DNA from 3 places in the Desulfosediminicola ganghwensis genome. Region 3 is predicted to be linked to each of the others. Evidence: riboswitches for the same ligand, from Rfam matches in the RefSeq annotation. Region 3 holds a riboswitch; each other region holds the start of a gene.
What was found. Region 3 has a riboswitch for cobalamin ahead of FCL45_RS11175 (sodium:solute symporter family protein). Riboswitches for the same ligand answer to the same signal wherever they lie in the genome.

Region 1 (5,887 bases), 2.7 Mb from region 3:
TTTCTCGCATTACCCGTGCTGCAAGTTCTATCATATTGATGGTGAGGGCTGCGCCGGTACCCTCTCCGAGACGCATTTCCATGTCCACTACCGGGTGAAGATTCATGTGTTGCAGGGCTGCGATCTGCCCCTGCTCCACTGAGCGATGTCCAGCGATAAGGTATGGACCGACATCAGGACAGATCTGGTAAACGACAAGTCCGGCTGCTGTGGATATGAGTCCATCCAGGACAACACATTTGCCATGGGCTGCGGCTGCAAGAACGCAACCCGCAATGCCGCAGAGTTCAAAGCCGCCTACTGCGGCGAGAATCTCTATCGGTTGATGAGGCTTTAGCCTGTGCAGGTGGAGTGCCTTTTCAAGTACCTCTATCTTTCGCTCTAACCCTTTGTTGTCTACCCCTGTGCCGCGCCCGGTCAGCTCCGCCACAGGAGTTCCGGTAATAAGAGAGATTATCGCCGAAGCGGAGCTGGTATTGCCAATACCCATTTCACCAAGGCCGATTACGTCGCACCCGCCGGCATCAAGTATTTTAGAAAACACTTGCGCGCCTACCTCCATAGCCGCAACAGCTTCTTCTATGGTCATGGCCTGCTGCAGGGTGAAATTGCTGGTACCCTCCCGCACCTTGCCATGAATGAGCAATGGGTGGGCGGCGAATTGCCCCTTGACTCCCATATCGACCACTTTGAGACTAATGTCAAACTGTCGGCAAAAGGCATTGATCGCGGCTCCGCCATCGAGAAAGTTTTCGACCATTTGTTTGGTTACCTTGGACGGATACGCGGAAACACCTTCCTCCACTACTCCGTGATCTCCTGCAAAGACGACCATCTGTTTATTCTCGATGCGAGGCATGAGGTTGGACTGGATGGCGGCAATCCTGACGGCGAGTCGCTCTATCTTGCCGAGGGCCCCAAGAGGCTTGGTCTTCATGTCAATTTTCTTTTGAGCTGCTGTCCGTATTTCTTCAGACAGCGGCTGAATCTTCCGGATGAGATTGGTCAGTGGCAGGGAGAGCAGGGAGTTGGCGGCAGACTGGTTGCTGGTAGAAGGAACGGCCCTGGCAGGTGGGCCGGGTGAAAATGTAGTAGACGTGGTTGTATCTGAGCTGAAATCGAGAACATATTTCAGCGCGTTGCCATCTGCTATTGCGGGCATTACCGAGGCAGCGTCTTCAGCCGTTAAAAACTTTTCAATAAGAAGGAGCAGCCCTTCCCCGTGCAGCCTGCAGAATTTGACAGCCTCGAACATGTCTGCCCTGGTAGGGCCGTAACTGCCAATAAGCTGATTTTCTTTATAATGTAGTAGGTTCAGGAGGTTTGTGTCCAACTCCTCATTTTTCTTGAGGCCGGAGAAAAAACCAAGTTTGCCGCCTTTTTTCAACTTGGTGATGCAAAGTGCGCAGGCGATCGGGCTGTCACAACAGTTGATGGCCAGATCAAAATCGCTATCCACGGTATCTTTCACCACGGCAATTTGGTGGGTGGAGGTGAATGGTGTCGTTTTCGCTATCTTCTCTTCACTTTGTTCGATAACAGTAACCATGCAACCCCGGACCTGGCAGGCCAGGGCGGTGAGGAGTCCTACGGTTCCACCGCCATAAATAATGACACGTTCCCGGCCTGAGATGTTGAGCGTTGCCAGGCAATGGAGAACACAGGCGATGGGTTCGGTAAAGACCAACAGTCTGGGATCTTGTATGCCTTCTGCCGGTATGAGTGAACGGTTGGGAACATCAAGCCAACTGCTGAACCCCCCGTCAGAGTGAAACCCGATGATTTTCATCTCTTCACAGAGGTTATCTCGTCCGTTGAGGCAATAGCTGCATTTCCAACAGGCCTGGCCCGGCCAGATGGTAAACAACTCACCGCTGCTTTCATTGATCGCCGCCACTTCATGACCGAGTACTCTCGGCAGTTTCAGATCGCGATGACCACTTTTCCACATCTTGGCATCTGTGCGACAGATGGCGCAATAGAGCACCTTGAGCCGGATGTGGCCCTCAGTCGGTTGGTCAAGCTGCTTGGGGTTGACGCTTGTCGAGGAAAGCTGTTGTATCGCGGTGAGTTGAATTCGCTGTTGCATGTCAGGGAGTGTATTCGGTTTCGGTAATGGTTAGCTGCATAATCCTGGCATCCGGATAACCATTTTCATGTAGCTGTTTCAGGTTCTCTACAACCAGCTGATACTGCTCAGGGGGATAGACACTGGCTTTGCTCATCTTGCAGATTTCAATGTTCTCCTGCCTGAAGCGGAAGTAGCGGTCGGCTTCTTTAAGGACCAATAGCTTCATCAGTTGAGAACCTCGCTTTTCAGTTTCTCAAGACGGGAAAGGCTGGCCTCCCGGTCACTGCTTTGGGCTCGTACCCACTCATGCAAAAGCTGAAGAGCCTTGCCGCTGGTAAGGATGGCATCGGCCATTTTGACACCCTCTTTCATGGTGGTACAGAGGCCACGCAGGTGGAAAATACAGGCGCTGTTTAAGAGGATTGCGTCGCGTTTCGCCCCGTTTATCTGACCGGCAAGCAGCGCGAGCATCTGTTTTGCTGCTTCCTGACGATCTGTCTCGGGAGCAAGTTCTTCAGGCTGATGTTGTATCAGGCCACAATCCTCTGGGGTGAAACTGAATTCTGTGAGCGTACCTCCATGCAGACGGACTCCGTAGGTAGTGCCGCAGACGGACGCCTCGTCCATCCCCTTATCACTTCCCTCAATTGAGCCGTACATGACCATTGCGTCAAGATAGCCGATGGAGTCCATCACCCTGGCGACAGGCATCAGTAATTCACGGGAGTAGACACCGCGCACTCCATATCTGGGCAGGGCGGGATTAGCCAGGGAGGCTGCGATATTTAATGGTGAACCGAAGCGAATCTGTGAGAGTATTCTCCCCAATGCCAGGGGGTGAACCTGCGGGCTCATACCGTTAAACAGGCCAAGCCCTGTGGTCTCGATGGAGTTAGCGACAATATCGACACTGCATTCGACATCGACCCCGAGACTTTCAGCAATGTCCACTGTTCCGCAGGTGGAGGAAATGGCCCGGGCGCCGTGACGGGCAACCTTTACGCCACCGGCAGCGGCGATAATTGAGGCGGCAGTGGAGATATTGAAAGTCTTAAAACTGTCCATGCCGGTACCGCAATTGTCAACGACCTCGTCAGCACAACGCAGGTGAGTTTTAGTGGTGTCGAGGTCGTAAATCGCTCGCCATCCACCGGCAACCTCGGGAGCGGATTCACCTTTGGAGGTGAGGGCTGCGAGAAAGGCGCCCTGCTGCATCTCGGTTACCTCGTTGTTGAGTACCATGCAGAAGGCTTCATAGGATTGAGCTTCGCTCAGGTCGGTCTTGTTAATAAGCTGACCGATGAGTCCCCCGAATTTCTGGTTGTTATCAATGTCCATGAGATTTTGTCCGGCTGAAGGTTGTAAAAAAATACTGACCGAGGTGTGATGCAGCCCGGGACAGCTCTGCAGTATCAGCCTGGCAGGGATGAGAGGAGGGACCTCATAGCGGATTCTGGCAAAGCAGGTGGGTCCTCTCTCTGTATCTCCTGCAAGCCCTGCCGCTGCATTAAAAAAAAAATGCCTCGGCGGGATCTGTCAGGCAATACAGAGAACTCCAGTGGAACTCTGAAGGCGACATGAACATATCGCCTGCGGGCAGGCTTTCTGACTTACGGATTAACCTGTTGCGGCCACCTTCCCAGAGCATAAGCTCCAGTGATCAGCCGAATAGTTCAGGGCATGGACATTGACCGGTAACTGGTGAAAAAAACGGTTCGTTGCCCAGCCGCAGCAGACTCCGCTTACAGCAATGACTGGCTTGTGCCGGATTTGCACCGGCTTTCCTATTATCCCCGGTGCCTGACTGGTAATCAGGCCCGGACGCACCCGCTAGCTTTCTATATACCTGTGCCTGGCAGTGCTGGCAACAAGATATCTTTTGGGGATTGTTGCAAAAGGGCATCTCCGTGCGCTATGGTGCGTTTTTTAAAGCAAGGGGCAGGGGAATTTTTTTACAGGAGGGTTGACGATGTCTCTGGATGACTACTCAGATGAGTTTATCATAATGGCGTACAGCTATGATCGTTATGGTGTGATGGAAGCGCCTGACGGTTTCGGCACCAGGACCGGGGATTGTGGTGATACTGTAGAATTTTATCTTTTGGTGGAGAACGAGCGTGTCGAGGGGCTCACTTTTCAAATAAACGGCTGTCTGAATACATTTGCCTGCGCCAATACTATCAGCTATCTGGCAGAGGGGTGCCAGTTAAGTGAATGCTGGGAGATTACGCCGGAAAAAATTATTGAGTACCTGAAAACACTTCCAGCTGACCATCATCATTGTGCAGAACTGGCTGTCGGCGCCTTTTATCACAGCTTGAATGATTATACCGGTAAAAGACGGCAATAAGGGTCGCGGCAGGAGCGATAGAAATACGGCAGCCAGTCCTCTCAGATGGGAATGTGTTCTTTTTTTTAATGGTGACGAATGACTTCAGTTAGCGAACGACCATTACCGGGATGTCGCAGCGGGATAGTACCCGATGGGTGACACTGCCCAGAAAAAGACCCTCAATGTCACTCAGTCCCCTTGAGCCCATGACTATCAGATCACATCCTTCGTTATTGGCAATTTTGCAAATCTCATCACCGGGGTGAAAGGCAGAGCTGATGACTTCGTTATAGGTAATTCTGTGATCGTTGAGGTAGTTGCGATACGGTTTGAGAACGGTATCCGCCTCTTCCTTCTGGGCGTTAATAGCTTCTTCGCGTGGTTTACCGGTGATAATGGCAGGAATAAGCCCGGTAATGTACACCAGCACGATTTCGGCCTCCATTGCCGTGGCCAGGGCGATGGCATGCTCTTTGGCAGTTCTGGATGTTTTGGAACCATCGACGGGGAGCAGGATCTTGGTGAATTTTTTCATTGCGGGGCCTCCTTGGTGATAGGACCGTTGCGGTACGGTTGCTGCCTGAAGTGGGGAGCCGGTCGTGCAAACAGCTGGAACCGGATGCAGATCGTGAGCAGCATCATGAACTGTGCTCATTCCTTTCTTTTATTGTATTGGAGGGGGGGAGAGGATGTCAAACCCCAGAAGGGGCTGCAGCCGGGAGGAAAGAACGTGCAATAATCGGCAGGTACAAAATATTCTGTATTGTACCTGCCGATTATCTGGCCTTGGTCAGAAGTTCTTACCAGGGTAGGCAAATCGTGTGGCGCTTCAATTAGTTTTTGAAGCTGTGGATGGGGGCCGGAATACGGCCGCCCCAACCGATGAATCGGGAAGACTTACCGGTATTGCGCAACTCCATGATCGGGCTGGCACCAAACAGGCCGCCGAAGCTGACATGATCACCAGCTTCCATGCCGGGGACAGGGATGAGGCGGGCTGCGGTGGTCTTGTTGTTGATCATGCCGAGTGCCATTTCATCGGCGATAATGGCGGAGATGGTGTCGGCATCAGTTGACCCGGGAATGGGAACCATATCAAGACCAACAGAGCAGACGCAGGTCATGGCCTCAAGTTTTTCCATACAGAGTGCGCCCTCGCCGACCGCATCGGCAAGCACGGAATCTTCCATCACCGGAATAAAGGCGCCGGAGAGCCCGCCGACATTTTTAGAGGCGAAGATACCGCCTTTTTTCACCGCGTCGTTCAGCATGGCAAGAATAGCGGTGGAGCCGGGGGCTCCGACCGCGTCAACACCGAGAATCTTGAAGATCTCGCCGACGCTGTCGCCGATAGCCGGGGTTGGGGCAAGAGAGAGGTCAACCACACCGAACTCGATACCGAGGGCCTTGGAGACCTGTCGGCCGACGAGCTCACCGCAGCGGGTAACCCGGAAGGTGGTCTGTTTGATCTCTTCGGCGATTTC
Region 2 (5,887 bases), 670 kb from region 3:
TAGTTACGGATCATCCATATGGAGATAACACCGGAATTCTTTGTCATGCTGTGGGGTCAGCTCTGCTGGCCCCTGATTCGACTTCTTATTTTCATTTCCATCGGTCTCATTGTCGCCAATTTGATCGAAGCCCTTAATTGGACCCGATGGATAGCCTCACTCGCCAGACCTCTTGTCCAGCTTGGCAACATGTCGAATACTGCCGGAGCTTCATTTTCAATGGCAATATTTTCAGGTGTTGCAGCAAACACCCTGCTTGCCGAAGCATATGACAAAAAACAGCTTTCCAGAAAAGAACTGATTCTCGCCAACCTGTTCAACAGTCTGCCGACCTACTTTGTTCATTTGCCGACCATATTTTTCATCACCGTTCCACTTATCCACGGTGCCGCTTTCATTTATATAAGCATCACATTAGGCGCAGCGGTACTTCGCACAGGTTTAATTGTGGTCATCAGCCGGTTCATTCTGCCGAAGCCTGACATATCGGCCTCTCCACACGAAACAACTGAGAATAAGGGAATTGACTGGCAGGGGGCGTGGGAAAAAAGCTGGAAACGCTTTAAGCGACGTATCCGCAAAATCATCAAGTTCACGGTACCGATCTATATCATTATATTTATAGTACATCGCATCGGATATTTTCGTGAACTCGAAGAGCTTGCAGCCGGGTACCTTGCTTGGATTCCGTGGCTTTCCCCGCAGGCTATGGGGATCATCACCCTGCACCTTGCAGCTGAACTGACCGCCGGTCTGGCCGCTGCCGGAGCGTTGCTGCAGCAAGGAGCATTATCTCAAAGAGAAATCATACTCGCCTTACTGGTAGGCAATATCCTGTCGTCACCCCTGAGGGCATTTCGCCATCAATTCCCGTATTATGCCGGTATCTTTAAACCCAGGGTAGCCGCACAACTTATCGTATGCAGCCAGTCTTTTCGGGTGATCAGTCTTATCATGGTAGGCCTCATCTACTACTACCTGACCTTATAAAAAGAAAAAGCCAGGGCAGCTCAACACGCTGCCCCGGCTTTTTCAATTCTTCCGACCAGGTTGAATTGACGTTAGGCGTACTACTGGGCCTGACCTTACTCTGCAAGAAGTATCATCTCGTGCCACTCCCAGCTGAAGTTCGACACTGACTATCTCTCATAGTGTCTTCCAAGCCTGCAAATTTTGACGTTACTTCCACCAACCCCAGCTTTGCCGTCTACGTCGTGTGACAGATCGGTCTTATCCATGATATACCTCCCTGGCACTATACAATTGCGAATTATCCCCACCACTGATGGTGTTCAATCATCGGACAAAACGTCAAACAAAAAATCATGTATAGCCGAAAAACTTCAATATACTCAGAATTTATAATCAATCCTCCCTTTTTGACACTTGACATCCCCTTTCTATCTGGGTAACGAATAACTATACATTCAGGTGCTCATAATAAGGAAATGCATACGCCTTTGAGCTGAAAAGGGAACTTCGTGAAAATCGAAGACGGGCCCGCCGCTGTAACCGGTGACAACCCCCGGAACTATGCCACTGTCCATTACAGGATGGGAAGGCCTGGGGAGAGGATGATCCGGGAGTCAGAAGACCTGCCTGAAAATATGCTGGAGTAAATCGCGGACAGATTTTTCCAGCACATCGATTTCGGATAACCAGGGCTATCCCGGATCACTGTTAGAGTGATTCGGGATTTTTTTTTGTTTTTTCGCACTTGCTGAATACTACTGCCTGCACTTTCTTCAGTATATGCTGGTGTGTTAATTGCTTAAATGAACATTGCCCCGGTTCCCTGGTATTTTGTTTGCTGTCCGGATTTTGCTTTTTATTTTAAGGAGAGTAATGCGCGGCAAGGCAAAACTACTTTTTGGCTCACTGATAACTGTACTCGTTGCTGTAATTATCACTGCAACCGGTATGGGCTATATCAGCATATCTGCAGCCGATGTTATCGCAACACTCTGGCAGACGCTTTTCGATCAACCAGGGCTCAGTGCAGCTGTAAATACCACCAACTCTGTCATCATCATGGATGTACGGTTGCCGCGCATACTCGTTGCGGCCCTTGTCGGAGGAGGCCTCGCCCTTGCCGGAGGTATATTTCAGGCAATACTGCTTAACCCTCTGGCCGACCCGTATACTCTCGGCATTTCATCCGGTGCGGCATTTGGTGCTTCTACAGCCTTTATACTATCGATTATCGGCATATCCCTGCCTGTCTCATATTTAGTTCCCTTTTTTGCATTTATTGGAGCTGTTACAACACTTGGAGCGGTGTTTTATCTTTCTTCGGACGATCCGCAACTTTCCTCAAATACCCTTATCCTTTCGGGCGTTATTGTAGCAGCAATACTCTCAGCGGGAATCGGCTTTATAAAATACATGGCTGACGAAGAGGTGGGTGTTATCATTTTCTGGTTGATGGGCTCATTTATCGGTAAATCGTGGCACGATGCAGGGCTTCTTTTACTGATTCTAGCTCCATGTCTGCTCTTTTGTTGCTACTATGCCAGGGATCTCAATATTATGGCGCTAGGCACCACCACCGCTGACACTCTCGGAGTGGATAGTGCCAAAATCCGCAGGCAACTCCTGATAAGTGCTTCTCTTATTACAGCGATCTGTGTCGCTGTATCTGGTGTCATCGGCTTTGTCGGCCTCATTGTTCCCCATATGCTTCGAATGATAACAGGGCCTGATAACAGGATTCTTTTACCTGCGTCATTTCTTGCCGGTTCTATCCTGCTGCTGGTCGCGGACACCGTTACCCGCGCAATTCTTCCCCACGAAATACCAATCGGAGTATTGACTGCGCTTATCGGTGGCCCCTTCTTCTGTTACATCTTCAGAAAACGCCAGCTTGGGAGGGGATATGCCTGAAAACAGTTCCATCGTCTACCAGGTATCCGATTGCTATTACCAATACCGCAATCACCCCTGCCTTTCAGGGCTTAATTTTCAGTTAAAAAAGGGGAAAATGTATGGGCTTATCGGCCCCAACGGCAGCGGAAAAACTACACTCATCAACCTGTTAAACGGCAGCCGACAGCCAACCCGAGGCAAGGTGCAGCTGCGTGGAACTGTAGTCCACCGCCTGCCAAAACTTGATCTTGCTAAAGTGCTTTCATTTGTACCCCAGAACGTGGCACTTCATTTCGAATACTCCGTCTTTGAAGTGGTAATGATGGGCCGACACCCGTTTATTGACAGGTTCGGCACACCTTCGCAAAAAGATATCGACCTGGTTATGGAAGCCATTAAGACACTTGACATTTACCAACTCCGTAACCGAATGGTAACCAGGCTTTCAGGTGGCGAAAGGCAAAGAGTACTGGTGGCACGGGCGCTTGCCCAGAACACCGAAGTCCTTGTACTTGATGAACCCACAGCAAGCCTCGATGTCCGGCATTCCATAGATATTATGCAGGCACTTCGGGAAAGAGTAGACCATGACTCGATAACTGTAGTTGGAGCTATCCATGACCTCGATCTCGCTGCTGCCTACTGTGATGAGCTTATTGTTATGGAAAATGGGCAAATAGCAGCATCCGGCTCTGTTGAAGACATTCTCACTTCTGAATTACTGCAAACTGTTTTCAGGGTTCATGCCGATATCGTACATCAGGCCCTGGGAAATCCGCATATACAGTACAGGTACAACAATGAACATTAAGAGGATGAGTAAACTCGGGGTGTTGATTTGTCTATTGAGCTTCGCTCTATATGGCCAGTCAGCCTTCGCCCAGATGACCGAAATTACGGACGATGAGGGAAGCACCATCCGATTTGACAAGCCATTCAGCAGGATCATTTCCCTTTATCCCGCTCACACTGAAAACCTCGCTTTTTTAGGTTGTGACGAGGAGTTTATCGGTATTGGCCGTTCAGATAACTACCCAGCCTCAATTTCTGATAAGAATCGTTTCAGTTATCGTGACAATACGGAAAAATTTCTTGCCGCCAGGCCGGACCTGATTCTTATCCGCCCCATGATATCACGCTCAGTGCCAGAGCTTATCTCCAAGCTCCGCTCGGCCGGAATTACTGTTGTATCCCTGCAGCCTACTAATATCGATCAGATGTTTGACTACTGGCGACTGCTTGGACTTCTGACTGGCAAAACCACCGAAGCGGACAAAATGGTACAGCAGTTTACCCTCGCCCTTGATCAGCTGGAAGATAGTATCCCGGTTCCAAGGGAAGAGCGACCACGCGTTTATTTCGAGGCTATTCACTCCAAAATGAAAACCTTCGCCCCGGACGCTATATCGATGTTCGCTCTTGAGACTGGGGGAGGCCTGAATATTGCCAATGACGCTGTTGCCAGAAACAACAGCAATATAGCCCCTTACGGAAAGGAGCGTATTCTCGCCAAGGCCAATGAAATAGATATTTACCTCAGTCAGACAGGCAGGATGAACAGGGTAAGTCTTACAGATATATACAACGAACCCGGCTTTCAGCTCATAAAAGCATTACAGACGAATTCTGTCTTTTTAGTTGATGAAGAACTTGTTTCACGTCCCACCATGCGGCTACTCACAGGCATTAGTAAAATCCAATCAGCGCTGTACCCTGTACTGAGACGGGAACAGCCTGATGTAGCCAGCCATGAACCTCTTTTCACTCCTCAGACCCAATTGCAAAAATGGCAATGAAGGTAAAAAAAATGCGATCTACTCTATTTATCGTCGGCACAGGCCCAGGTGACCCTGAGTTACTAACGATTAAAGCTGTAAACACAATCAAGAGTTGTCCGGCTGTGGCTGCTCCCAAGGGCTCCAAAAACGGTAGTTCCACAGCCCTTTCCATTGTTCAGCAAGCAGTAGATGTCAGTGAAAAGGAAGTTTTTGAACTCTATTTCCCCATGAAGAAGGTTCGCCTGGGTGAAAAACTGCATCCGGAAATTGAGGTCGCCTGGCAAAAAGCAGCGGAAACAATTCTTTCATTGCTTGATGCTGGCAAAAATGTGGTCTTTCCTACCCTCGGTGACCCTGCGATCTACTCAACCGGCTATTATCTCTACGAGACAATCTGTTCCTTAAGGGAAGATGTACATGTTGAGTTTGTTTCCGGCATCTCAGCTATGTCCAGTTGCTCTGCTTCCACTGCAACCCCGATATGTCTGGGTGATGATCTGCTCGCCGTTGTTCCCGCCACCTTTTCTGAAGAAAAGCTCAGAAACGCCCTGCTTGAGTATGACGCCATTGTACTCATGAAAGTTCACAGGGTGATGGATCGTGTCTGCAGACTGCTGCGGGAGACCGGACTCACCAGCAATGCAGTCTACGTAGAGAAAGCAGGTATGACCGATCAGCGTATCATAGAAGATTTATCAAAAGTACCTGAAAATCCACATTATTTCTCTACTATCATTGTGCGCAAGCGCGAAGGGGCAGCAGTTCAACTCCGACAAATCGCCACGGCCGCCTGACTGAACTCCCGCCCGCCGGCATCCCCCCCGGCGGGCCTGATGCATTTATGTTGTCCCACAACCCTGAGAATAAACATTTGACTCACTCCCGGTATCAGTCTTACTCTGTATAAAAAGGAGCTTACGCTGAGGAGGGTTGCAATGAAGAAAAAAATACTGGTCGCGCTTGATGACTCTATAAACAGCTTTCTTTCACTTGATTACACAGCCCATCTTTTCGCTGATCAGCATGACATAGAGATATGTATTCTCCATTGTGACAGCAGCTCCAGATGTTTCGCCGAACCGGAAAATCCGCAACATTCACTCATACCTGATCGCCCGCTCAGCAAACAAGCTCTTAAGGGCAGCAGGCTGCTTGAAAAAGCGCACCAGAAGCTTATTGATCTTAAACTCCCGGCCGAACGGATTTCGCGGATTCATCACAGGGCTGCAACAATAGCTACTTCC
Region 3 (5,887 bases):
GGGACGACTCGGGCCGTGATCACATGAATCTGGTGGTAGAGCGGGCTGAAGGGGTAGGGAATATACGTGTTCATGACCTCATTCAGGAAGTGGTCCATCAGGTTAAAAAGCAGTTGCTGGTTTCGGTAAAGGTAGAGGTAACGGAATATGGTGGTTTGCCGCGCTCGGAGCGGAAGAGTCAGCGCGTGTTCGACAATAGAATACAGGATGAAATCGTCTGATAAACACAATTGAGAAAGAGGGGAACGAGTATGAAACGATTACTGGCAGCATTGACCATGATACCGTTGCTGGCCCCCGCGGCTTTTGCCACGGAGACCATCAAGCTCGGTGCGTTTTTCGATCTTTCCGGCCGGGCGGCTTTTATCGGAACGCCGACGAAGCTGGTCGCCGAGATGGTGGTGGAGAAAATAAACGGAGAAGGCGGTATTAACGGCAAAAAGCTGGAGCTGATCATTGCCGATACCGAGGCTAACCCGGCTAAAACTGCCTCCATTGCCAAGAAATTCATCCACAAAGAGAATGTGGTTGCCATTATCGGTCCAACCCTGACCGATACAGGTATGAATGTAAAAAAGGTTGTGGATAAGGGCCAGACCCCGATCTTTATGACCGTTGGCGGTGATCCGGTGATTATGGGTGGTAAGTTCGGCCCATATAAGTACGTTTTTAAGTCACCACAGCGTTCAAGTATCGCCGTAGGACGACTCTTTAATTATTTGCAGGAAAAAGGGCTGAGCAAAATCGCGCTACTTTCAGCCGCAGATGGTTTTGGTAAAGATGGTGCCCGCTGGATGGATAAACTGGCTGCAGAATATGGAATCGAGATCGTTGCCCGCGAATCGTTCGGTACCCGGGACACTGACATGACCGCCCAGTTGACCAAGGTGAAGAATGCTCAACCACAAGCCATTGTTGCCTGGACAATCGGCCCGGCAGGCTCCATTATTGCCAAAAACAAGGCACAGTTAGGTATTGAACTTCCACTTTTTCAGTGTCATGGTCTGCCTGATCCCAAGTATATCGAGCTTGCCGGCAGCGCCAGTGAAGGAGACCGGATGCCTGCCACCAAGCTGATGGTGGTGGACGAACTGCCGGATAGTGACCCGCAGAAAGCCATTATTCAGGAATTTGTAACTCTTTATAAAGAAAAAGGGTACGATACACAGTTCCCGATCAACACGCACTCCGGTTACGCCTGGGACGCTATTATGATGGTGGCAAACGCGATTGAAAAGGTGGGTACCGATCGAGAGGCGATTCGGGCTGAGATTGAAGGGACGAAAAACTATATTGGTATCTCAGGTATCTATAATATTACCGAAGAAGACCATAACGGACTGGGAGTGGACTCCATGGTCATGGTGCAGGTGAAAAATGGTCAGTTTGTAATGGCCAGATAACCTGCGATTCTCTTCGAGTTAAAAAAATGCCCCGGTCGCATATGCGGCTCGGGGCATTTTTTTTGTATGGCCCTGTTTAATGAGGTGCTTCTGCACTTTGCATGATTTCATCGTACGCACGTGCCAGCTCACGTTTCAGCTCATGGACCGGCCTACCGTAGCCTTCAATCTCAAGGTAACCTTTCTGCACAGTTTCCCCGCAGGTGAAAGAGACGCAGGATTGGATCTCGGCTTCCGTACATCTCCGTATCGAATCCTGACCAGAGAAAACGATCCAGTGGGCAAAGCCCTGTGGAATGAGATTTACAATGCTCTGCCAGGTAAGATCCCGGGGCAGAATGACCTGGGCGCGAAGGTAAATCTGGTCCTCCTCGACGCGTTCAGTAATAGTCATTTCACGGGGGAAGACCGGCTCAGGGAAATTGTTTTGAGGGGCTGCTGCTGCCAATACTTTACCCTCATCGGCAAAAAATGGTGCCAGCCTGAATGTCGGCGATGGAGCGGTAACGAGAGATACACCAACATAAACGAGTCCACTGACAGCCATGGCGACTATAACGCCATGTCCCATCAGGATTGGATGCACAGCCTCAAGTGCGGGTGGCGCTCCGGGCAGGGTGTTGAACAGATCATAGGCTACAAAAGCGCACTGACTTAAAAAGCCGGTGCACATGGAAGCCCCTGCTCCTGCTGCGGTTCCTCCTTTCCAGTACATACCTCCCATCAACGCGAAAAAATATGAGGCACTGGCTATGAAGGTGGCGATATGGATGGCGTCGATAATCGAGTCAATCAGAAAAGAGCCAATGGTGGCGCAGGCGATGATAAGGAGCACACTCAGCCTGTTGACCAGCATCATTTCACTCATCGATGCTGCGGGATGGAAGAGTCGTTGATATATATCACGGGCCACGCATGAGGCACCAGACGCAGCAAAAGTGTCGGCGCAGGACATGGCAGCAGCAGCAAGCGCTACAGCGCAGAGGGCCACGATAATATCTGAATAGTTCTGACTGACGATGAAATGCAAAAGAGCAGGCTCTGCCTGGGCCATTCCCATGGGAAAGCCGGCCGCGGCAATATCAGGATAGATGTTTCTCAGGCCCAGAGCTATGAAGGCACAGCCTCCGAAAACAAGAGTGACCAATAAAGAGCCGAAGAGCATGCCGTTGCGTGCTGACCGGGAGTCTCTTGCTGCCCATACTTTCTGCCAGGGGTCTTGTTCAGTTATCCAGCCGGGGATGATGGCAACGCTAAAGATGAGTACCATAGGCAACCCGATTGAGAGTGGGTTCCACCAGTCCGCACCTGTGGTTGTAACCATGGTTGATATCGCCTGGCTGCTGGTTTCAGCGCCATTGCCCATGACCAGGACCGAGAAAATCAGCACGAAGAATGACAGGCAGAGAAACTGCACAGTATCGGAGGCAATGACCGCAGACAGGCCACCCAGAGTAACATAGACCGCGACGGATAATCCTACTATCAATGCAGCCTGCAGGTTGGATATGCCATAAAAGATTTGCAGCACCATGGCAAAGCCCTTGATGTCGGCCACGGCAAAGAGGATCATTACCACGATGATGATCATAGCCACAGGAGTGCGGATAAATGAACCATAGCGGATTTCCAGCAGTTCGGGCTGGGTCATGGCTGGGATTGATCTGATCTTTTTGACCAGAAGAGCGATAATCAGGAGTGCGATAATATTTGGGGCCACAAATCCCCAGACAGAGCCCATGCCAAGAAGGATAAAAAAGCCGATAACCGCCAGCATGGCTCCGGCGGTCAGCCAGGATGCGGCTGCGGAAAAACCAATGGAGAACGTTCCGGCGCTCTTGCCGGCCAATAGAAAATCCCTCACGGTTTTTTGCCTCCGGTTAAAGTAGTAACCCGTGGCGATGAGGAAAAAAATGTAGGCTCCAAAAAGAACCAGAAATATCGAATAGCTGCTCATACTCCCTCCCGGCAACCGAGGGCGACGCTCAATACTGTTATCAGACGCCGCGATGCTGTTGCCAATCTGGTGCCGGAGGGAGATAGAAAAATCCCCGAACCGACAAGTGTCAGCCCGGGGATTTACCATCTCTCCGAGAACAATAGGCTTGGCTGGCAGATATTCTGACTCGTGGATCACCCTACTTACCGCACCTTCCCGTACCGTTTACCCGATTTCAACCTGAAATTACAGCACAGTGGTATATGCGGTGTTCGTCCTCACTCACAGCGGCGGGTCCGTTCCGGAATTACACCGGATTCCCTGCGGGAACTGACCAATGGTTGATCAGCTACCCGGATCATTTAAAGATCACCAGTAAGCATTTGTAGTGTTTGTTGCTAAGCCCTTGATTCTGATTATTATGTTTCCGGAACCCGGCCTATTTATCCTGCAGAAATAGTGTATAAAAAAAAAATAGTCAAGCCGGTTTGTTGCCTGATATGTTAAAGGATTAATTGAACTCTTCGGGGATTATAGTCATCTTTATTACGGGCGCTGCCGGGTTATGGGAAAATGGTATCGTCGATTTTTGGAAAAAAATAGTGTTTTCAGGGTTTTGATAGATTTTTTTCAGGAGATGCTGATAAGGAGAAAGGGACCATGTTTCTGTTGTTGACTGCTGGGGAGTAGTTTACATTCAACTCCAGTTTGTCGATAAAAGCTGCGATGACAGTCTGATGTGGCAATGGTTTCGTGTAGGTAGGCTTCTCTTTTATTTAAATGAGTAGAGCGTTATGATCTCTGTATATGGGCATAAGGTTTTGTCAGGATTGAGAAAAAAAGCAAATGTAAGTTTGGTGTGTTCCCTTTGGGTGCTGGTACTTTTTTTGCCGCATGAGGGGGCCGCTCAACTCTCAGCATCTTCTCTGGCGATAAAGAAACTCTTTATCGTCCACAGTTATGAAGCGGGGCACCTCTGCGGTCAGCCCCAGCATGACGGTGCAATAGCGGGCCTGGCCAGATCAGGCTGGATTGTGGATGAAAATCTGGTTGTGCGCACCTATTATATGGATACCAAGCGTACCAATAATAGGCCAGCTCTTATTCAGCAGCAGGCAATGCTGGCCATGCAGGAAATAGAGCAATATCAGCCTGATGTTGTTCTCACCCTTGACGACAACGCGTTTAAGACTATTGCTCTTTCACCTAGGATGAAAAACCGGATCTTTGTCTTCAGCGGGATGAACGCTCAGCCGGAAGAATATAACCTCCGACTTAACTTTATGGTTAGCCGCGAAAAGCCAGGTGGCAGGATTACCGGTGTGTATGAAAAGCTTTATTTCTTTGAAGCGGTGCGAGTGATGTCGATCATGCATGGATATAACAAAATTCTGGTGCTGGAGGACCTTTCGCCGACAGGTAAGGCTATTTCCCGGCAGGTTGATCTTGAGTTGTCCTTGCCTGGAGATCAGTCGGAGCGAAACGTTGTCGGCGAGGTGGCCAGGAAAAAAGTTCATTCCTGGGAAGAGTTTCAGGAAATTATTGCCGAGGTAAACGATGATCCGGAGATTGGTGCAATATATCTGGGCACGCTGTTACTCCACGATAGTGCCGGGGAGACCTATGCTGCAGAGGAAATTATCGATTATTATATATCCCATTCTAAAAAACCTGCCATAGCCTTGAATTATGCCTTCATCAAGCAGGGATTGTATGGTGGTGCGACTGTCGACTTTTTTGCCATGGGCAAGCTTGCGGGGGAGAAAGTTGCGAGAATCTTGAGCGGAGTGGAAGCCGGTGTGCTGCCCATCGAAGATGCACCAAGAGTGGCGCTGGTCTTCAACCTTCAACGGGCTGAATCGCTTGGTTTGGAGATTCCTTCAGATATCCTGATGGCGGCGGACGAGGTATTCAGAAAGTGATACGAGAATTGCAATCCTCTGGATTGGGCTCCAGAAAAGCGTCAACCCTGGTCACATGGACAATTATCGGTCTGGTAATCGTCTCTATTGTCGCTGTCTACGGGATTCTGTATTTCAGTTTTGCAAAAAGTCTCACCAGTGAGTTCGAAGACCGGGTTGCTGCAGAGGCAGGCAAGGCCGGGCTTGCTATCGATAATCGTCTCAACAGGGTCAAGACCCGTTTAAAAGCTCTGTCGCTTGATAATACCGTGCGCGTAACCCTGATGCTTGGAGCCACCAGACAGCTGGATGAGTATCTGCGGGAAGTCTACTCATATGATAATGAACTGCATTTTGTTGTTCAGGACAATGACGGCAATACCTACAGGGCCTTTGAGGAAAACTACTGTGCTGTACCCTTTAAAAAAGTTTTTACCAAACCTGCCGGCAGCTTCGGTATTGTAGATATTCTGGAAAAGGGCGAGGTGCTCATAAGCTATCATCTTCCGGTGATGCGACAGAGGAAAAAAATTGGTGCGGCGGCAGCGGTGTATCATCTGCAACGTGATATTTTTCTCAAAAATATCATCCAGAATCTGAAGGACCAGCAGTTGGTCATGGTGAGAGACGGTGTGGTCTGGGAT

Region 1: it holds a riboswitch for cobalamin, as region 3 does, so the genes downstream of both, trpD (anthranilate phosphoribosyltransferase) here and FCL45_RS11175 (sodium:solute symporter family protein) in region 3, are expected to answer to the same signal.
Region 2: it holds a riboswitch for cobalamin, as region 3 does, so the genes downstream of both, FCL45_RS13965 (FecCD family ABC transporter permease) here and FCL45_RS11175 (sodium:solute symporter family protein) in region 3, are expected to answer to the same signal.

Annotation. Positions count from the first base shown of each region.
Region 1 covers NZ_CP050699.1:5,623,723-5,629,609, reverse strand. Annotated here, with positions in the region: gene cobT (nicotinate-nucleotide--dimethylbenzimidazole phosphoribosyltransferase) at 1-2,089, opposite strand, end outside; gene FCL45_RS24180 (hypothetical protein) at 2,091-2,297, opposite strand; gene trpD (anthranilate phosphoribosyltransferase) at 2,297-3,409, opposite strand; cobalamin riboswitch at 3,650-3,917, opposite strand; gene FCL45_RS24170 (iron-sulfur cluster assembly scaffold protein) at 4,041-4,421, shown strand; gene FCL45_RS24165 (universal stress protein) at 4,510-4,938, opposite strand; gene FCL45_RS24160 (PFL family protein) at 5,237-5,887, opposite strand, start outside.
Region 2 covers NZ_CP050699.1:3,287,770-3,293,656, reverse strand. Annotated here, with positions in the region: gene FCL45_RS13970 (hypothetical protein) at 19-990, shown strand; cobalamin riboswitch at 1,413-1,617, shown strand; gene FCL45_RS13965 (FecCD family ABC transporter permease) at 1,846-2,883, shown strand; gene FCL45_RS13960 (ABC transporter ATP-binding protein) at 2,876-3,676, shown strand; gene FCL45_RS13955 (ABC transporter substrate-binding protein) at 3,666-4,661, shown strand; gene cobI (precorrin-2 C(20)-methyltransferase) at 4,673-5,437, shown strand; gene FCL45_RS13945 (universal stress protein) at 5,579-5,887, shown strand, end outside.
Region 3 covers NZ_CP050699.1:2,621,965-2,627,851, forward strand. Annotated here, with positions in the region: gene FCL45_RS25005 (ATP-binding cassette domain-containing protein) at 1-221, shown strand, start outside; gene FCL45_RS11170 (ABC transporter substrate-binding protein) at 252-1,403, shown strand; gene FCL45_RS11175 (sodium:solute symporter family protein) at 1,480-3,360, opposite strand; cobalamin riboswitch at 3,498-3,714, opposite strand; gene FCL45_RS11180 (ABC transporter substrate-binding protein) at 4,215-5,264, shown strand; gene FCL45_RS11185 (ATP-binding protein) at 5,261-5,887, shown strand, end outside.